4 regions of the Streptomyces sp. f51 genome follow, and region 1 is predicted to be linked to each of the others. Evidence: riboswitches for the same ligand, from Rfam matches in the RefSeq annotation. Region 1 holds a riboswitch; each other region holds the start of a gene.
The links. Region 1 has a riboswitch for S-adenosylmethionine ahead of WJM95_RS08335 (aminotransferase class V-fold PLP-dependent enzyme). Riboswitches for the same ligand answer to the same signal wherever they lie in the genome.
Positions count from the first base shown of each region.

Region 1 (5,047 bases):
CCCCTCGCGCGAGAAGGCACCCGCCGGTGAGCGGGTGGCCGACTGGGCCGACGGCCGTCTCGGGATCTACTCCCTGGCCAAGTCCAACATGCGCAAGATCTTCCCCGACCACTGGTCGTTCATGTTGGGTGAGGTCTGCCTCTACAGCTTCATCATCATCATCCTCACGGGTGTGTACCTGACGCTGTTCTTCCACCCGTCGATGAACGAGGTGGTCTACAACGGCAGCTACGTCCCGTTGCAGGGCCAGCTGATGTCCGAGGCGTTCAACTCGACCATGCACATCTCCTTCGATGTGCGCGGTGGTCTCCTGATCCGTCAGATCCACCACTGGGCCGCGCTGATCTTCCTCGCCGGCATGTTCGTGCACATGATGCGCGTGTTCTTCACGGGTGCGTTCCGCAAGCCGCGTGAGGTCAACTGGGTCTTCGGATTCCTGCTGTTCGTCCTCGGCATGTTCACCGGCTTCACCGGTTACTCGCTCCCGGACGACCTGCTCTCCGGCACCGGTGTCCGCTTCATGGAGGGCGCGGTCCTGTCCGTGCCGATCGTGGGCACGTACCTGTCGTTCTTCCTGTTCGGCGGCGAGTTCCCGGGCGGCGACTTCGTGGCCCGCTTCTACTCGGTGCACGTGCTGCTGCTGCCGGGCATCATGCTCGGCCTGGTCGTCGGCCACCTGATCCTGGTCTTCTACCACAAGCACACGCAGTTCGCGGGCCCCGGCAAGACCAACGAGAACGTCGTCGGCATGCCGCTGCTGCCCGTCTACATGGCCAAGGCCGGAGGCTTCTTCTTCCTGGTCTTCGGTGTCATCGCGGCCATCGCGGCGATCGCCTCGATCAACCCGATCTGGGCCATGGGTCCCTACCGTCCCGACATGGTGTCCACGGGCGCCCAGCCCGACTGGTACATGGGCTTCTCCGAGGGCCTGATCCGTGTCATGCCGGGCTGGGAGATCAACCTCTGGGGCCACACGCTCGTCCTGGGCGTGTTCATCCCGCTGGTGATCTTCCCGCTGGTCCTGGTCGCGATCGCGGTCTACCCGTTCATCGAGTCCTGGGTCACCGGCGACAAGCGCGAGCACCACATCCTGGACCGCCCGCGCAACGTCCCGACCCGGACCGCGTTCGGTGCCGCCTGGATCAGCTGGTACTTCGTCCTGCTCGTCGGCGGCGGCAACGACATCTGGGCCACGCACTTCCACCTGGCGATCAACTCGATCACCTGGTTCGTGCGCATCGCCTTCTTCGTCGTGCCGGTGCTCACCTTCATCGCCACCAAGCGGATCTGCCTCGGCCTCCAGCGCCGGGACCGGGACAAGGTGCTGCACGGCCGCGAGTCGGGCATCATCAAGCGCCTGCCGCACGGTGAGTTCATCGAGGTCCACGAGCCGCTCAGCCAGGACGCGCTGCACACGCTCACCGCGCACGAGCAGTACAAGCCGGCCGAGATCGGCCCGACGGTCGACGAGAACGGTGTCGAGCGCAAGGTCTCGGGTGCGCAGAAGCTGCGCGCCAAGATGAGCAAGGGCTTCTACGGGGAGGAAGGCCAGATCCCCAAGCCCACCGTCGAGGAGTACAAGGAGATCACGAGCGGCCACGGCCACCACTGATCCCCGGCAGTTCGCCACGGCAGGAGCCCCGTCCGCGCAGCGGACGGGGCTCTTCGCCGTCCCGCGGCTGGATAGGGTGGACTCACCCGGTGCCGCGGGGTGAGTTCATCCCGTGCCACCCACGACCGTGTCACCGGCGCCGTCCCATCCGCGACCGCGTGACCTACGAACCCAGGAGCGACCATGAGCGCTGTGAACCCCGCTGGAGGCGACACCGCGGCGGGCCGTTCCTGGCCCGCGGTACTGAACGGACTGCTCGAAGGCCGCGACCAGAGCGCGGACGACACGGCCTGGGCGATGGACCGCATCATGCGCGGCGAGGCGACCGACGCGCAGATCGCCGGGTTCGTGGTGGCCCTGCGGGCCAAGGGCGAGACCGTCCAGGAGATCGTCGGACTCGTCCGGGCGATGTACGAGCACGCCAATGTGATCGAGGTGCCCGGGCACACGGTCGACATCGTCGGAACGGGCGGCGACGGCGCGAAGACCGTCAACATCTCCACGATGTCCTCGATCGTGGTGGCCGGCACCGGCGCCAAGGTGGTCAAGCACGGCAACCGGGCCGCGTCCTCCGCGTCCGGCTCTTCGGACGTGCTGGAGAAGCTCGGCGTCAACCTCCAACTGCCCGTGAAGCGGGTGGCCGAGGTGGCCGAGGAGGCCGGGATCACCTTCTGCTTCGCGGTCAAGTTCCACCCGGCGCTGCGTCATGTGGCGGCGGCCCGCGGCCAGTTGGGCATCCGGACCACCTTCAACGTGCTCGGACCGCTGACCAATCCGGCGCGGGTGAAGGCTCAGGCGGTCGGTGTCGCCGATCTCCGGATGGCGCCCATCGTGGCGGGCGTATTCGCCGAGCGCGGCAACTCCTCGCTGGTCTTCCGTGGCGACGACGGCCTCGACGAGCTGACCACGACCGGGGGCTCCCACGTGTGGGTCGTCCGCGACGGCAGGGTCACCGAGGAGCGTTTCGACCCGCGTGACGTCGGGCTCGACATCGTCCCGGTGGAGGCGCTGCGCGGCGCCGACGCCTCGTACAACGCGGAGGTCGCCCGGCGCCTGCTGGACGGCGAGCAGGGGGCCGTACGGGACGCGGTCCTGCTGAACTCGGCGGCGGCCCTGGTGGCCCTGTCACCGACCGGGGAGCCGCTCGCCGGGCAGCTCCGCGACCAGATGGACCGGGCGGCCGAGTCGATCGACTCGGGCGCCGCCAGGCGCACCCTGGAGCGCTGGGTGGCCGCCAGCAACGCCTGATCCCCGCATCGGAGCCACGCGGGATCCCGCGCGGGACGCAGTCCGGATCCTGGACTGCGTCTTGCGCGGGGAAGATCCTCTGGCAAGATGCTGTACCAGGTCATGAGTGACAGCCATCAGGCCCCGGCCGGCTGTCCGGCAACCCTCCGTCCGTGGCGGGGTGCCCCGGGTGAAGACCAGGTCGTAGGCAGCGAGGCCTACGGCAAGCGCGGACCCCTCCCGCTCTCCGGGCGGACCACCAGGGGTCCTGGTCGTTCGAGGGAGCCTTCTGTGAGCAAGCGAATGCGCTAGGGCGCCGAGCCCCGCCTCCGCACACCCTTTTCACCTCCTCCCGCGCTGAGCGCCGCCCTCCGGCGGCCGGCTCGCGCGGTGATCCCGCCTGCCTCTCACAGGAGCTCGCCATGTCTGTCTCCACCGTTGCCGCCGACCAGAGTGTTTGTGCCCCGCTGCCCGTTCTGGGCCGGGATGTCACCGTCCCCCTCGTCACCGGAGGCGAGGTGACCTACGCGGCCCTCGACTACGCCGCCAGCGCGCCCGCCCTCCAGCGGGTGTGGGACGACGTGGCCGCGTACGCGCCCTACTACGGCAGCGTCCACCGGGGCGCCGGCTACCTCTCGCAGCTGTCCACCGACCTCTTCGAGAACGCCCGCAGGACCGTCGAGGAGTTCCTCGACTGCCGCGCCGACGACCAGGTCGTCTTCACCCGCTCCACCACCGACTCGCTCAACCTGCTCGCCGCGGCCCTGCCGGCCGACTGCCAGGTCTTCGTCTTCGAGACCGAGCACCACGCCTCGCTGCTGCCCTGGCGCGACGCCCGGGTGACGTACCTGAACGCCCCGCGCACCCCGGGCGAGGCCGTCGACACCCTGGAGCGTGCCCTCGCCGCCCGTGACCCCTACGGACCGGCCCTGGTCTGCGTCACCGGCGCCTCGAACGTCACCGGGGAGCTGTGGCCCGTGCGGGAACTGGCCGCCGCCGCGCACGCCCACGGCGCCCGGATCGTCCTCGACGCCGCCCAGCTCGCCCCGCACCACCCGGTGTCGGTCCAGGACCTCGACGTCGACTGGGTCGCCTTCTCCGGGCACAAGCTGTACGCGCCCTTCGGCTCCGGTGTCCTCGCCGGCCGCTCCGACTGGCTGCGCGAGGCCGACCCCTACCTCGCGGGCGGCGGCGCCAGCCGCAAGGTCACCCGGCGCGCGGACGGCGGCGTGGACGTGGAGTGGCACGACAGCGCCGCCCGCCACGAGGCCGGCTCGCCGAACGTCATCGGCGCCTACTCGATCGCGTCCGCGTGCAAGGCGCTCACCGAGGAGGGCTTCGACAACCTGCTCGCCCGTGAGCGGCACCTGATCCGCACCGTTCGCGCGGGCCTCGCCGAGGTCCCCGAGGTCCGGGTCCTCTCCCTGTTCGGCGACGACGCCCCGCGGGTCGGCGTCATCTCCTTCGTCGTCGAGGGCTGGAACAGTTCGCACTTCGCGGCCGCGCTCTCCGCCGAGTACGGCATCGGAGTGCGCGACGGCCTGTTCTGCGCCCACCCGCTCGTCCGCACGCTGCTCGGCAGCGCCCCGGAGACCCAGGGGGAGTGCGGGGCCCCCGAGGCGGCCCCCGGCGAGAAGTCCCTCAACGCGATCCGCGTCAGCTTCGGGGCCGGCACCCCGGACGAGCACGTCGAGCGGTTCGTCCGCGCCGTGCGCGAGCTGGTCCGTGACGGCGCGCGCTGGCAGTACCGCACCGAGGGCGGCCGCTGCGTCCCCGCGGTCTGACACCGGGGACAGCCCCGCCCGGAGGCGGCGCCGCGTCGGTCAGGAGTCGAGACCGATCGCGAACGCCGCCTCCAGGTCGTGCTGGGAGTACGTGCGGAACGCCACGTGCGTGTCCGTCGCCTCGACGCCGGGGATCTTGCTGATCCGGCCGGGGATGACGTCCGCCAGGTCGTCGTGGGCGTGGACCCGGACCATGGCGATCAGGTCGTAGGTGCCGGTGACGGAGAAGACCTCGCTGACGCTCTCCAGCGACGCGATCGACTCGGCGATCTCGGGGATCCGGTCCACGCTGGTCTTGATGAGGACGATCGCGGTGATCACGGCTGGTTCTCTCCCTAGGGGGCCGCTGCTGGGGATCTCACCCTACTCGCGGTCCACGGGACCCGGCCGCTCCACCGGGGGCCCCGGCAGCACCCCGAGGGAG
Region 1 covers NZ_CP149798.1:1,866,095-1,871,141, reverse strand. The annotation lists gene WJM95_RS08345 (cytochrome bc complex cytochrome b subunit) at 1-1,612, shown strand, start outside; gene trpD (anthranilate phosphoribosyltransferase) at 1,796-2,860, shown strand; SAM riboswitch class IV at 2,959-3,075, shown strand; gene WJM95_RS08335 (aminotransferase class V-fold PLP-dependent enzyme) at 3,262-4,623, shown strand; gene WJM95_RS08330 (Lrp/AsnC ligand binding domain-containing protein) at 4,663-4,944, opposite strand; gene WJM95_RS08325 (rhomboid family intramembrane serine protease) at 4,987-5,047, opposite strand, start outside.

Region 2 (5,047 bases), 6.1 Mb from region 1:
GGGCGGCTCGTATCTGCTCGCGGCACCGGGCCAGGAGGGCGTCTATCTCTCGGTCTTCTGGCTCGGGGTCGCCGTGCAGCAGATCGCGGCACCGATCCTGGTCAGCCTGATCGTCACGGTCGGCGCCGCGGGATGGGTCGCGCTGGCCGCGCTGTTCGCCGCGAGCGGCCTTGCCGCTCCCGCGATCGGCCGGTGGGCGCAGGCGGAGGCGGCGAAACGGCCGCGGCAGGACCCGAGTCTGGCCGAGGCCACCTGAAACACCTGTATCGGCAACATTTATACCGACACCACAGATACCGGCACCACCTGTATCGACAATACCCTGGGAGAGAAATGTCTGTTCCGCTGTATGTTCCGCCGGGCGGGGGAGAGTTCGTCGACATCCGGGACACGAAAAGGACGTACCTGAAGCTCACCACACCGGATTCCGAGGGGGAGTTCGGATTCTTCGAGCATCACATGGCTCCCGAGGCCAAGGGCGCCAGTCCGCATGTGCACAAGAAGTCCACGGAGATGTTCTACGTGGTGCGTGGTGAGATCGAGTTCACGATCGGCGACCGGAAGGTGGTGGGCGAACCGGGCGCGTTCGCCTACGTTCCCAAGGGGGAGCCGCACGGTTTCACGAACCGGGGCAAGGAGGACGCCACTCTGCTGATCATGTTCTATCCGATCTACGATCGCGAGGACTATTTCCGCGGTCTGGGGCGTCTCACGGCCAACGGGCGAAACCCGAGCCTGGAGGAATTGCAGGAACACATGGCCAGGTACGACCAGTTCATGGTCTGATCCGCGCCTGATCGTCCACACGGGAACGGGGCCCGGCGGCGCGTCACGCCGCCGGGCCCCGATGCGCTCTTTCGTGCCGTCAGCCGGCCGCGTCGATGCGGGCCCGGAAGCGCAGGTTCAACTCCTTGACCTGCTGGGCCAGTTCCGGGACCGGGCCGGCGGTCTCCAGGCCGGGGACGACGTCCCGGATGGACAACGGGCTCAGGGGCGAGGTGATGGGCACGCCCCACTCGGCCTTCCAGTCCCGGGCCTGCTGGGACGAGCTCGCGTACACGATGCGGCCCAGCCCGACCCAGCCGTGCGCGGCCGCGCACATCGGGCAGTGCTCTCCCGAGGTGTACACGGTCGCCGTGGCCCGTTCCTCGGGGCTCAGGTTGGTCGCGGCCCAGCGGGCGAGTTCGAACTCGGGGTGCCGGGTCGGGTCCCCGGTGCTGGACTCGCGGTTGCGGTCCTCGGCCAGGACCTTGCCGTCCGCGTCGGTCAGCAGCGAGCCGAACGGCCAGTCACCGGCGTCGACGGCCTCGGCCGCGAGGTCCAGGCAGCGGCGGAGATGGACCAGGTCGGCCGCGCTGACGGCGGAGGACCGGCCGGTGTCACCGGCGTCGGGGCTGTCGCCGTGGTGAGTGTCGTGGGTGTTGGGGGCCACCGTGGCTCCGTCTCTGTGGGCGTGGGCGTGGGCGTGGGGTGTGGGCTATGCCAGGTGGGCGGCCACGGTGGCCAGCGCCTGCCACGCCACCTCGGGCCTGAGGGTCTCGTCCGGGTCGCCGTTGTAGGGGTCGAGGACCACCGTGCCGGCACCGGCGAGGCGCAACTGCTCGATGTCGTCGAGGACCTGCTCGATGGTGCCCTCGCCGGCCCGGCGGTCCGGATGGTCGACCGGCTTCGGCGTGAGCCGGAGAACGATGCGCGGCGCCAGATCGGGCGCGGGCTGCCCGAGTTCGGCGGCGATGCCCTTCAGGCGGTCCACCGCGTCACGGAACCACGGCATGGTGAACCGGAGCGGGTGCCACGGCAGGCCGAGGCGGGCCGCCCGGCGCAGTCCCGCGTCGCTGTTGCCGCCGATCCAGATGGGGATCTGCCCGCTCCGGTAGTCCGCCTCGTCCGCCCACGCGGTGCGCAGGGTCTCCAGCAGTTCGTCGGTGAGCGCGCCACGCCGCTCGAAGGGAACGCCGAGCGCGTCGAATTCCTCCCTGGCCCAGCCGACACCGACCCCGAGGATCAGCCGGCCGCCGGAAAGCTGGTCCAGGTTGGCGGCCATTCGCGCGACGAGCAGGGGATGCCGGTAGGGCGCGATGAGAACCGTGGTGCCCAGCTTTACCCGGGTCGTTAAACCGGCCAGCCAGGAGAGCGTCGTAAAAGGATCGTAGAACGGGGCGGGATACTGTTTCGCGACATCCGATGTGATGGCCACGTGGTCGGAGACCATCAAGAGGTCGAAACCGAGGCCTTCCACCGTCCTGGCCCAACGGGAAAGGGTTTCCGGGTCGGTGCCGGGTCCGAAATTGGGGACGTTGACGCCTATCTGCATGGCTGAACCCTAGCAACCGCTCACCATGGGTGGTCAGTTGGTTCTCACGCTTTTCCGGCCGCAGTTTACGCTTCTCTTCTGAAGGTCCGGTCCCGCGCAATATGATTGCAATGTGACGGCCCATCAGATTGCAATCATATCGCTTGCCGCGCGCCCTTGACGCCGGGGGAACCGGGAATCTACGGTGAGCGCGAGCTACGAGTTCCGGTGATCAAGCCCTGGCTGGCCGGACGGCAACCCTCGACGCAGTGGGGTGCCCCAGGTGAAGGCTCGGCGGATCTTTCCTGTTCTGCAAGTGCGTTCCCATCGGTCCGAGGGCCGACGACATTCCCGGGAGGACAGCGTGCCAACGGCCCTTGTGCTGTGCTCCCGGCGCCACGTCGATCTGCTGCTGGTCTGCAGCTGTCTCTGTCACGGCTGACCGGCACCCACACTCCACCTCCTTCACACGACAGCGCGCTCGGCATGCCCTGCCTGCCGAAGCCCCTTCGTGCACCCCACCATGCGGAAGCAGAGACCAGCCATGGCACAGCACGACACCACCAGACCCGTCCGGACCCTCGGCGCGATATCGCTCGGCACGGCGTTCCTGGTGGCCCTGACCGGCTGCACGAGCAGCAAGGGCTCCACCGGCTCCGCGGAAGCGGGGATCACCGTCGGCACCACGGACCAGGTCACCGCCCTGGACCCCGCGGGCTCCTGGGACGCGGGTTCCGGCACCATCGAGAGCGAGGTCTACGCGACCCTGCTCAGCGTGAGGAACGGCGCCACGGAGGTCTCCCCGGACCTGGCCACCGGGATCGAGCTGACCGGCCCCAAGGAGTACACGGTCACGCTGAAGAAGGGCCTGAAGTTCGCCAACGGCCACGAACTGACGTCGTCCGACGTGAAGTTCAGCTTCGACCGCACCCTTAAGATCGCCGACGAGAACGGTCCCTCGTCCCTCCTGTACGACCTCGACTCCGTCGCCGCCCCGGCGCCGACCACCATCGTCTTCACCCTCAAGTCGGCCAACGACACGCTGTTCCCGCAGGTGCTGTCCACCGCCGCCGGCTACATCGTCGACGAACAGGTCTTCCCCGCGGACAAGATCCTCGACGACAAGTCGATCGTCGCGGGCAAACCGTGGAACGGCCCGTACGGCGTGCGCAGTTACGACAAGAACTCGTTGGTCTCCTTCACCGCCAACAGCGCCTACGGCGGCGGTCTGGGCGCCGCAAAGACCAAGAACATCCAGTTGAAGTACTACACCGACGCGAGCAACCTCAAGCTCGACGTCCAGCAGGGCACCGTCGACGCCGTCTACCGCACGCTCACCACCGCCGACCTCGACGACCTCTCCAAGAAGAAGGACATCAAGGTCCACACCGGCTCGGGCAACGGCATCCGCTACATCGTCTTCGACTTCCGGACCCAGCCGTACGGCACCAAGACCAAGAAGCCCGACAAGGCCAAGGCGCTGGCCGTACGCAAGGCCGTCGCCGACTCCGTGGACCGGGCCCAACTCGCGCAGCAGGTCTACAAGAACAGCTACCAGCCGCTGTACAGCTCCGTGCCCGACGGACTCACCGGCGCCACCGCCTCCTTCAAGTCGCTCTACGGTGACAAGAAGGGCGGCCCCGACCAGGCGGCCGCCGCCGCGCGCCTGAAGGCGGCGAAGGTGGCCACCCCGGTCACCCTCAGCCTCCAGTACAACAGCGACCACTACGGTTCCTCCTCGGCCGACGAGTACGCGCTGGTCAAGTCCCAGCTCGAGGCCACCGGACTGTTCAAGGTGAACCTCCAGTCCACCGAGTGGACCCAGTACGGCAAGGACCGCGTCAAGCACCTGTACCCGCTCTACCAACTGGGCTGGTATGCCGACTACCTGGACGCCGACAACTACCTCTCGCCCTTCTACTCGGCCAACAGCTGGGTCGCCAACGACTACTCCGACCCCGCCGTCCGTGAGCTGATCAAGAAGGAGGAGACGGAGACCGACACCGCCAGGCGCGCCGAACTGCTCAAGCAGGCACAGGACAAGGCCGCCGCCTCGGTGCCCCTGCTGCCGCTGCTCCAGGGCTCCACCGCGATCGTGACCCGCACCGACGTCAGCGGTGTGCCCGACGAGCTGAGCAGCGCGTACCAGTTCCGCTGGGCCGGGCTCGCGAAGAAGTGAGCACCCTGACCCAGGACGTCCCCGCCGCCGCCCCGGCAGGCGGCGCCGCGGGGTACGGACTCACCCGCTATCTGGTGGTCCGCTTCCTCCTCATCATCCCCACCGTGCTCGTCCTCGTCAGCCTGGTCTTCTTCCTGATGCGCGCCACCGGAGACCCGATCAGCGCCGCCTTCGGCGACCGGCTCACCCCGGACCAGCTCCAGGCCAAACTGCACCAGGCGGCCTACGACCGGCCGCTGCTCACCCAGTACCTCGACTACCTCAGGTCCCTGACCACTGGCGACTTCGGTCACACCGTCACCGACAACCAGCCGGTGACCCACGTCCTGGGCACCTACGGCGCCGCCACCGCCGAACTCGCCATCAACGCACTCGTCGTGGCCCTCGTCGTCGGCGTCCCCCTCGGCCTGGTGGCGGCCGCGCACCGGGATCGCGCGCCCGACGCGGCGCTGCGGCTGTTCGCCGTCCTCACCTACGCCACCCCCGTGTTCTTCGTGGGACTGCTGCTGAAACTGGTCTTCGCGATCCGGCTCGGCTGGCTCCCCGCGTCCGGCCGGGCCAGCACCGACGTCCAG
Region 2 covers NZ_CP149798.1:7,996,738-8,001,784, forward strand. The annotation lists gene WJM95_RS34860 (MFS transporter) at 1-256, shown strand, start outside; gene WJM95_RS34865 (cupin domain-containing protein) at 334-786, shown strand; gene WJM95_RS34870 (nucleoside deaminase) at 866-1,345, opposite strand; gene WJM95_RS34875 (LLM class flavin-dependent oxidoreductase) at 1,478-2,314, opposite strand; SAM riboswitch class IV at 2,508-2,618, shown strand; gene WJM95_RS34880 (ABC transporter substrate-binding protein) at 2,838-4,472, shown strand; gene WJM95_RS34885 (ABC transporter permease) at 4,469-5,047, shown strand, end outside.
Region 2: another riboswitch for S-adenosylmethionine. It lies ahead of WJM95_RS34880 (ABC transporter substrate-binding protein); the one in region 1 lies ahead of WJM95_RS08335 (aminotransferase class V-fold PLP-dependent enzyme).

Region 3 (5,047 bases), 1.8 Mb from region 1:
GCTCGCCGCGCTCGACGCCGAGCTCCAGGCCCATGTGGGCGGGCGTCTGCACGACGACGCGGCGCTGCTGCTGCTGCGCAAGCCGGTCCCCGCCGAACCGGTGACCGCGGTCGGCGCGGGCACCCCTCCCGCGGTCGCCGGGGTGGGCTGCGGCGGGGGCCCGGAATAGTCGTGCGGGTGAGGGGGGTGGGCGACTGAGGTCGCTCACCCCCCTTCCGCGTGTCCAGGCGTGCGACGGCGCACGCCTGGAGGGGCCCGGGTCAGTGCCGGGCGAACTGGAGCCGGGTCGGCTGCACCGCGTCGGGACGCAGCGCGATGCCCTCGACGGTCAGGCGTTCTCCGTAGATGTCGGTGATCCTGACGGTGCCGCCGCATCCGCCGCCGTCCTCCGCGAGGAAATAGTTGTAGGCGGTGCGTGGAAGCGGCCGCCATCCGCCGCCGCTGCGCAGTTCGAGCCGGGCGACCGGATTCCTGTGCCCGATGACCTGGAGCGCGCACCAGTAGCGGCTGGACCCGGTCTTGTAGCGCAGCGCGACCGTACCGGCGGTGCCGGGGCTCAGCAGCTTCCAGGTGATCGGGATGCGGCCGGCCGAGAGGTTCGCGAGCCGGGCGAACGCCTGCGCGCTGAGGTCGAGCTGCCCGGGAGCGCAGCCCGTCGGGCATTCATTGGTGATCAGGACCGTGACGGTGGCGCCGCCGGCCGCGCGGACCAGCACGTACGCCCCGCACGCCTTGGACGTCTCGTAGTCGGTGTGGTTCATCGCTGCGGTCAGGACGTCGTCGCCCGGACCGTAGGAGCAGGAGCCGTCCCCTTTCCCGGCGTCGTACGTGGTCGCCACTCCTCGGTAGCCGACCCCCGGGCGGATCCGTCCCGCCAGGGAAGCGGCCGTCGCCGCGGCCCGCGGTGCGTCCGAGGCCGACGGCCGCGCCGACGTGGCGGAAGGGCGGGCCGTCACGGACGGGGAGAGCGTGGGATCGGGCGACCGCCCGGCCGTGGGGGACGTCGATCCGGACGCGGTCGCCCGGCCCGGATCCGGGGTCTGCCGGGAACCGCCGGCCGTCGAGGCGGCGGGATGCCCGGCCGTGTCGGCGGAGTGGGCGCCGGGACGGAACGCCACGACCAGACAGACCAGGGCCCCCGCCGTGACCAGCGCGACCAGGGCGGCGCTCCGCGGCCTCGGCCGGCGTCCGCGCCGCCCTGCGGATCGGCTCGTTTGCTTCATGCGCATCCGTTCTCCACCCGCGCGGGACCGAGCGGGACTCGTCGCATGTCTACTACGGACCACGTGTTGACGGGGTCACGTCCAACGAATCCGACGGATCTCGTTCCGCGGCGGGCGTCAGGCCTCCGCCGCCAGGGGCACCGCCTCGGTGCCGGGCCTGAAGGCGGGGTGGTCGCCGAGACGGCGTACGTAGTCCACGAGCCGGGGACGCGCGCCGAGGACCTCCGGGCAGCCAAGACCGGTGAGCGCCACCCAGACGTCGACGTCCGCCGCCGTGAGCCCGTCGCCCAGGACGTAGGGGTGCCCGGCGAGTTGGCAGTCGAGCAGGTCGAGGGCCGCCGCGAGCTCCGAGGGCCGGGCGGACGGGGTGACATCGCGCTCCAGCAGATCGCGGAGGGCTTCGATGTCGGCGGTGAGGGACGGAGGGCAGAGCGTGGAGGGGCAGGTCGTGGTGTGGCCGGAGAGCAGCCCCGCCAGGTCGCGGAGGATGTCGGGCGTGTGGTTGCTGACGATGCGTCCGCTCCAGCGGTCGCACAGCGCGGGCGCGGTCAGCGGCCCGTCGAAGTGATGCTCGGTGGCCTCGTAGGCTCGGCGCAGCGAAGCGAAGGCGTCGGGGGTGCGCACGGGGTCCACGAGGAGCGTGGTGGCGACCGAGTCCGACAGCCCGAGCAGCCCGAGCGTGATGGCGATGCGCAGCGAGTGCGGACAACTCCGCGACAGATACAGCTCGTAGCGGTGCGGAGCCGGGTAGAAGCCGCCGGCCAGGCCCACGCCGATGCGGCTGTCGACACGGCGGGGGAGGACGGAGGGCGCGGCCGCCGGCGTGAGCCGAAGGACCGAGGGCAGCGAAGTCTGCTCACAGGGACGGGCGTTGGCGGAACTGGACGTGCGCGAAGCTGTCTCGGGCATGACTCTCCCTGGGGGAAGAAGGAAGCCACCGCCGCTTTGTGGGCACCGGCGGCCGGGATGCGGATTGACTGCGCCTGTCGCACCGGTCCGGATCGGACGGACCGGTCGCGGATCAGTAGGCGCTGGAGACACGCAACAGATCGATGTGCAGGCGCCTCGTCAAGCCGTTCCTTGGCATTCCCACCGGTCCCCACCTCAGGGCTCGCGAGACGCGAGACCACGCTTGTCCCGCCGCACCGGCGGAACCCGGTCGTCACCCGGGGCACCCCGTCGCGGTGGAAGGGTTGCCTGTCAGCGGGCCGGGGCCGATGACCTCCGGAGCGGACGGAACCGCACCGAGGGCGCTGACAATCGTGACCGTCCATGTCAGTCTCGGGGCGCCCTGTTGTGCCGTCAAGAAGGCCGACAACACGGTCTCACCTGGTGGTCACCCGCATTGACATTCTTTTCGGGACGGGCCTAACGTGCGGCCCACAACGGGATGCCTTTTCGGCCGGAGAAGAAATGGTGACGGCGATGCACACAGCTGACGGGACGGCCGCATGGCGGCGCACCGGTCGCGATGTGCTCTGCGCCGACCGCTCCGTGGACCTGCTGCGCGTCAACAGCGCCCTGTGTACGGGCATGTGTCGCCCCATCAGCCAGGGCTGACGGTTCCTCCGAGTCTCTGACGACCGCCGCTGTCGCGGCGCGTCCCCTCACCTGTCCAGCACCCGTTTCGCGTGCGGCCGCGCACCGCCTCGTACCGAGCGTCTCCTTTCTCGGCACGGCGTCGCCGCCTGCGCGGATCCGGGGTGTCCGAATCCGCTGGAGCTCTCCATGAGTCAACTCCCAGGCAGCGCCGTGTCCTTCGGGCCGGCGACGCCGACCGAGGCGATCCCCCGCACCGACGACCCCGCCGCCCCCGCACCTCTGGCGGCTCAGCGGGTCCTTCCGCTCCGGCGCCCCGGCCGCTGGATCGTCACCGCCGTGGTGCTCGTGCTGGTCGCCCAGATCGTCCACGGCCTGGTGACCAACCCCTTCTACCAGTGGGACCGCTTCCAGTACTGGTTCCTGCGCCCGACCATTCTCGACGGTCTGCTGATCACCCTCGAAGTCACCCTCTACAGCGCCCTGCTGGGCCTGCTCGGCGGCATTCTCCTGGCCCTGGCCAGGCTCTCCCGGAGTCCGGTGCTCCGCGCGGTGAGCTGGGTCTACACCTGGCTCTTCCGTTCGGTACCCCTCATCGTGGTCCTGCTCTTCCTCTACAACTTCAGCGCGCTGTACCAGACGCTGAGCGTAGGCGTTCCGTTCGGTCCCGCCTTCTTCACCTTCGACGAGTCCCGCCTGGCCACCGACATGGCCGTCGCCGTCGTCGGACTGAGTCTGAACGAAGCGGCGTACGCCTCCGAAGTGGTACGCGGCGGTCTTCTCTCCGTGGACCAGGGGCAGCACGAAGCCGCCTCCGCCCTCGGCCTGCCGAAGCGGTACCAGTTCGCGAGGATCGTCTTCCCGCAGGCGCTGCGCTCCATCACCCCCAACTACGTCAACCAGCTCATCGGTCTGATCAAGGGCACCTCGCTCGTCTTCTACGTGTCCCTGCTGGACCTGTTCGGATCCGTGCAGAGCATGGGCAGCACCTACCCCGGCGACATCGTGCCGCTGCTCCTCGTCGCCACCGCCTGGTACCTGATCCTCACGAGCGTCGTGTCCGTCATCCAGTTCTACGTCGAGCGGTACTACTCGCGGGGCGCGCTGCGCACCCTGCCGCCGACCCCGTTGCAGAAGGTACGAAGCGGTCTGCGCGAAGCGCGGGCCCGGGTCCGCAGGGAGACGGCGATATGACCGGCGTGACGAGCGAGACGCGGCCCGCGGCGGTCGAGGTGCACGACGTCCACAAGTGGTACGGCATCCAACAGGTACTGAACGGCGTGGAGTTGACCGTACGGCCCGGCGAGGTCACGGTGATCCTGGGGCCGTCGGGCTCGGGGAAGTCCACCCTCCTGCGCGTGATCAACCACTTGGAGAAGCCCGAGGTCGGCCATGTGAGCCTGAACGGCGAACTCATCGGTGTACGCCGGCACGGCGACCGGCTCAAGGAGCTGAGCGAGCGGGTCATCCTGGCCCAGCGCAGCCGCATCGGGTTCGTCTTCCAGAACTTCAACCTCTTCCCTCATCTGACCGTGCTGGACAACGTGGCCGCCGCCCCGGTGGCGACCGGCAGGCTGTCCAGGCCCGGAGCGCGGGAGCTGGCCCGCGAGCTGCTCGCACGGGTGGGTCTCGCCGACAAGGCCAACGCCTACCCACGGCAGTTGTCGGGCGGTCAGCAGCAGCGTGTGGCCATCGCCCGCGCCCTGGCCCTGCGGCCCGGGGTCATCCTCTTCGACGAACCGACGTCCGCCCTGGACCCCGAACTGGTCGGCGAGGTCCTCGCCGTCATCAAGGACCTGGCCCACAGCGGCACCACGCTCGTGATCGTCACCCATGAGATCGGCTTCGCCCGTGAGATCGCCGACCGGGTGGTGTTCATGGACGGCGGGCGGATCGTCGAACAGGGACCGCCCGAGCAGGTGCTCGACCATCCGCGGGAAGCGCGCACCAGAGAGTTCCTGAGCAAGGTGCTCTGACCGCTCCCGCCAGGACGCCCCGCGCGACACCGCTCGACGGGCGCTCCCTCGTGCTGCCTTCCTCCACCCACAGCGGGGCAGCCCCCCGATTCCGCGGCCCGCCCGGGCCGCTCCCCCACACTCCTCACCGCACACCCGAAAAGGAAAGCCATGCGCACCCTCGGCCTGAACAGCAGGACCCTCCGCGGCGTCGCCGCGACCGCCGCCGTCGCCTCCCTCGCCGCCTCTCTCGCCGCCTGCGGCGCGGACAGCGACGCCGCCACCCGGACGCGGACCGACGCGACCGGAACGGTGACGGTGGGCGCCCTG
Region 3 covers NZ_CP149798.1:47,499-52,545, reverse strand. The annotation lists gene WJM95_RS00225 (SpoIIE family protein phosphatase) at 1-169, shown strand, start outside; gene WJM95_RS00220 (expansin EXLX1 family cellulose-binding protein) at 261-1,223, opposite strand; gene WJM95_RS00215 (cell envelope biogenesis protein OmpA) at 1,341-2,132, opposite strand; SAM riboswitch class IV at 2,347-2,491, opposite strand; gene WJM95_RS00210 (hypothetical protein) at 2,649-2,783, shown strand; gene WJM95_RS00205 (amino acid ABC transporter permease) at 2,952-3,956, shown strand; gene WJM95_RS00200 (amino acid ABC transporter ATP-binding protein) at 3,953-4,738, shown strand; gene WJM95_RS00195 (ABC transporter substrate-binding protein) at 4,889-5,047, shown strand, end outside.
Region 3: another riboswitch for S-adenosylmethionine. It lies ahead of WJM95_RS00215 (cell envelope biogenesis protein OmpA); the one in region 1 lies ahead of WJM95_RS08335 (aminotransferase class V-fold PLP-dependent enzyme).

Region 4 (5,047 bases), 1.4 Mb from region 1:
CCCGATCCAAGTTCTGTCACTCTCACTGGGAGAGTGCTAACGCCAATGATTAGCACTCGACCCCGCCGAGTGCAAGGTGCGCTCGCGAAGCGAGCCCCCTGGAAGCCTCCGGGGAACGCACGAGGGGCCCGCATCCCTGGTGGGATGCGGGCCCCTCGTGCGTGAGTTGAGTCGCTGGTCGTTCGCGCCCGGATCAGACGGCGAGTTTGACCATGTCCGCCTGCGGACCCTTCTGGCCCTGCGAGATCTCGAACTCCACTCGCTGACCCTCTTCAAGGGTGCGGTAGCCGTCCATCTGAATCGCGCTGTAGTGCACGAAGACGTCCGCACCACCGTCGACCGCGATGAAGCCGTACCCCTTCTCCGCGTTGAACCACTTGACGGTGCCCTGAGCCATGCCTAACTCCCCTATTACTGGCCCTTGCACAGATCCGCACTTCGCGGATCCGGGTCAGACCTCACCCCCCAAACGGTTGGGGGTGTGCGCCGGAACGCGTCGACCGCGGCTGAATGTATCTGTCCAACTGCCCTCTGCAACAGGTCAGTCGGACGAGAATTCTGGGCATGGCCGATCAATGATTTGCGGAGATTACGCGAGGATCCGGGGCAAGTCGGGCCCCACAAATGCCATAAAATGCCCAAAAAGGCGAGCCACTTTGGCTACTTCTTGTCGGCGCTCGAACAGCAACTCATATGCGTCCGGCATGAAACCAACATCGAAAGCGAACGGGCTTCCCCAACTCTAGCGCGTTCAACCCTACAGAATTGCCCCCTCCGCTTGTCTCGCGGAGGGGGCAATTCTGTGAACGCGATGTGTTCGGCATTACCGAGGGTAACGATCAGCCTCCGGCGACGGCCGGAATGATGGAGACGCCGGACCCCGCCGGGGTCGCGGTTTCCAGGCCCTGCTCGAAGCGAACGTCGTCGTCGTTGACGTACACGTTGACGAAACGGCGCAGCTTGCCCTGGTCGTCCAGGACGCGCGCGGCGATGCCCGTGTGGTTCTTCTCCAGGTCGCCGATGACCTCGGCGAGGGTCGCGCCCTCGGCCGACACCTCGGCGGCGCCACCGGTGTAGGTGCGCAGGATGGTGGGGATGCGGACGTTGACGCTCATGATGCGAGGCCAGCCTCTCGGAAGGAGTCCAGGTTCGGGCGGATGGTCGCGGTCAGCCCGGTGTCGGAGGCCACCGCGTCCAGGGTCTTGAGGCCGTCGCCGGTGTTCAGCACGACGGTGGTCAGCGTCGGGTCGAGGAGACCGTTCTCGATGAGCTTGCGGGTGACACCGACGGTCACCCCGCCGGCGGTCTCCGCGAAGATGCCCTCGGTGCGCGCGAGCAGCTTGATCGCGTCCACGATCTGCCCGTCGTTCACGTCCTCCACCGCGCCGCCGGTGCGCCGCGCGATGTCCAGGACGTACGGTCCGTCCGCCGGGTTGCCGATGGCGAGCGACTTGGCGATGGTGTCCGGCTTCTGCGGCCGTACGACGTCGTGGCCGGCCTTGTAGGCGACGGAGACCGGGGAGCAGCCCTCGGCCTGGGCGCCGAAGATCTTGTACGGCCTGTCCTCGACCAGCCCGAGCCTGATCAGCTCCTGGAGTCCCTTGTCGATCTTCGTGAGCTGGGAGCCGGAGGCGATCGGCACGACCAGCTGGTCGGGGAGCCTCCAGCCGAGCTGCTCGCAGATCTCGTACGCCAGGGTCTTGGAGCCCTCGGCGTAGTACGGCCGCAGGTTGACGTTGACGAAGCCCCAGCCCTCGCCGGCCGGGTCGCCGATCAGCTCGGAGCAGAAACGGTTCACGTCGTCGTAGTTGCCCTCGATGCCGACGAGCTCGCCGCCGTAGACCGCGGCCATGACGACCTTGCCCTGCTCCAGGTCGTGCGGGATGAACACGCAGGAACGGAAGCCGGCGCGGGCCGCCGCGGCGCCCACCGCTCCGGCGAGGTTGCCGGTGGAGGAGCAGGAGAGGGTGGTGAAGCCGAAGGCGCGGGCCGCTTCGAGGGCCTGGGCGACCACGCGGTCCTTGAAGGAGTGCGTCGGGTTGCCCGAGTCGTCCTTGACGAAGAGCTTTCCGGCGTCGACACCCAGCTCACGGGCCAGGTTGTCGGCCTGGACGAGCTTGGTCCAGCCCGGGTTGATGTTCGGCTTGTCCGCCACGTCCGCGGGGACGGGCAGCAGCGGCGCGTAGCGCCAGATGTTCGCGGGTCCCGCTTCGATCCGCTTGCGGAGTTCCTCGGTGTCGTACGCCGAGAAGTCGTAGGCGATCTCGAGCGGGCCGAAACACTCCTCGCAGGCGAAGACCGGGCCGAGCGGGACGCGGTGTCCGCACTCGCGGCAGGAAAGCGCCGCGGCCGGGCCGAGATCCACCGAGTCGGCGGAGTTCGTGGTGCTTGCAACTGTCTGCGCAGCCATGGAGGCGAGGCCCTTTCTCCTCATCTTCCTCACGGCGCACTTCGCCGTGAGACGGATTTGGCACCTTCCCGAGCCGGGAGCCTCGCGACGCGATCGACATCGATCGGTACGAGACCGGCTGGAGGGTTGCCGGGGCTTCATCGGGCCGTATCCCTCTGCCCCTCTGGATGAGCGGTATTTGATTGTTGAACTGTTGAACGCGATACGCGCCGACGATCCAGGACATGCGATGGTCATGCGCGTTGTTCAAGACTGTAACCGAAGGCCAGGACAGTTGAGATAGTCGTCCGAACCGCGAGACGAGCCAATCGATCTGCCGCTGGCCGCAGCGGGCACGCCGATGAGAGCGTGTGATCAGACAGTGAGGAGCCGCAGACGGTGCTGAGAGAAGTCGAGAGCTGGCTGAGCACACGCTCCTGGTCCGTGACCGACCGCCCGCTCCACAAGCTCATGGCAGCCAAACGCATCACCGGCTCGACCGTCAGTGTCGTGCTGCCCGCGCTCAACGAGGAGGAGACGGTCGGCGAGATCGTCTCGATCATCCGCCACGACCTGATGCAGCAGGTGCCCCTCGTCGACGAGATCGTCGTCGTCGACTCCGGCTCGACGGACCGCACCTCCGCGGTCGCCGCCGCCGCGGGCGCGCGGGTCGTGCACCGCGACGACATCCTCCCGCGGATACCGGCCGTGCCCGGCAAGGGCGAGGTGCTGTGGCGCTCGCTCCTCGTGACGAGCGGGGACATCGTCTGTTTCGTCGACGCGGACCTCAGGGAGTTCTCGTCCGACTTCGTCTCGGGGATCGTGGGCCCACTGCTCACCGAGCCGGGCGTCGACCTCGTCAAGGCCATGTACGACCGCCCGATGGCCGGCGGCGGCGGACAGGGCGGCCGGGTCACCGAGCTGATGGCCCGCCCCCTGCTGAACATGCACTGGCCGCAGCTCGCGGGCTTCGTCCAGCCCCTCGGCGGCGAGTACGCGGCCCGCCGCTCGCTGCTCGAACAGCTCCCCTTCCCCGTCGGCTACGGCGTCGAGCTGGGCATGCTCGTCGACGCCCTGCACCTCGTGGGCCTCGACGCCCTCGCCCAGGTCGACGTCGGGGTGCGCAAGCACCGCCACCAGGACGGCCAGGCGCTCGGCCGCATGGCCGCCGCGATCTACCGCACCGCGCAGCTCCGGCTCGCCCGCGGCCATCTGATCCGCCCCTCCCTCACCCAGTTCGAACGCGACCGGGACGGTTTCCGGCCGCGCACCTACTCCGTGGACACCGAGGAAAGGCCGCCGATGACCGAAATCTCCGAGTACCAGACGCGCAGAGCCGCGTAGTCCGGCGCCCGCGGCCGCGCATCGCATACGGCCGAAGGGCGCGTTTGAGCGTTTCGAGACGGGGCTAGGTTTCGAGGCATGGCTTCAATGCATGGTGCCCACAGGATCCTGGTCGCCTCCAACCGCGGCCCGGTCACCTACGAGGTACGGGAGGACGGCTCGCTGCACGCCCGGCGCGGCGGCGGCGGACTCGTCTCGGGCCTCTCGGCGATCGGGCCGGACGCGGGCGCCCTGTGGGTCTGCTCGGCCCTCGGCGACGGCGACCGGGAGGCGGTCGGGCGCGGGGTGGGCGAGGACGGCGTACGGATGCTCGCCATCGACGCGGACACGCACGCCGACGCGTACAACGGCATCGCCAACTCCGTGCTGTGGTTCGTCCACCACATGCTGTACCAGACCCCGCTGGAGCCGGTCTTCGACGCGGAGTTCCGGCGCCAGTGGGAGTCGTACCGCGCCTACAACCGGGCCTTCGCCGAGGCGCTGGCCGAGGACGCGGCCGAGGGCGCGGCCGTGCTGGTCCAGGACTACCACCTGTGCCTGGTGCCCGGGATGCTCCGCGAGCTGCGCCCCGACCTGCGCATCGGCCACTTCTCCCACACCCCCTGGGCACCCGAGGACTACTTCCGGATGCTCCCGGACGACATCCGCGCGGAGCTGATGGCGGGCATGCTCGGCGCCGACCGGGTGGCCTTCCTGACCTGGCGGTGGGCCACGGCGTTCATGCGCTGCGCGGAGCAGACCGAACCCGGCCGCTATGCCGCGCGGCCCTCGGGCGGTACCCCCGCGATCGAGCACCTGGACGGCGCCCGGCCGCCCGTGCGCGAGACCCGGGTCGGCGTGCACGGCCTCGGGGCGGACGCCGAGTTCCTGCGCGAGCGCTCGCACCGGGCGGACGTCGGGGAACGGATGGCCGCGCTGCGCGAGGAGATCGGCGCGGACCGCAGGACGATCGTGCGGGTCGACCGGACCGAGCTGTCGAAGAACATCGTCCGGGGGCTGCTGGCGTTCCGGCAGCTGCTCGACGACCACCCCGAGTGGCGCGAGCGGGTCGTCCACGTGGCCTTCGCCTATCCCTCGCGGCAGGACCTCGCGGTCTACCGGGACTACACGGCCGAGGTGCAGCGGCTCGCCGACGAGATCAACTCCGGGTACGGGACGCCCGGCTGGACCCCGGTGGTGCTGCATGTGAAGGACGACTTCGCGCGCTCGCTCGCCGCGTACCGGCTGGCCGACGTCGCCCTGGTCAACCCGATCAGGGACGGCATGAACCTCGTGGCCAAGGAGGTTCCGGTCGTCTCCGACGAGGGCTGCGCG
Region 4 covers NZ_CP149798.1:3,296,025-3,301,071, forward strand. The annotation lists gene WJM95_RS14375 (cold-shock protein) at 194-397, opposite strand; gene WJM95_RS14380 (MoaD/ThiS family protein) at 840-1,115, opposite strand; gene thrC (threonine synthase) at 1,112-2,410, opposite strand; SAM riboswitch class I at 2,428-2,584, opposite strand; gene WJM95_RS14390 (glucosyl-3-phosphoglycerate synthase) at 2,789-3,733, shown strand; gene WJM95_RS14395 (trehalose-6-phosphate synthase) at 3,812-5,047, shown strand, end outside.
Region 4: another riboswitch for S-adenosylmethionine. It lies ahead of thrC (threonine synthase); the one in region 1 lies ahead of WJM95_RS08335 (aminotransferase class V-fold PLP-dependent enzyme).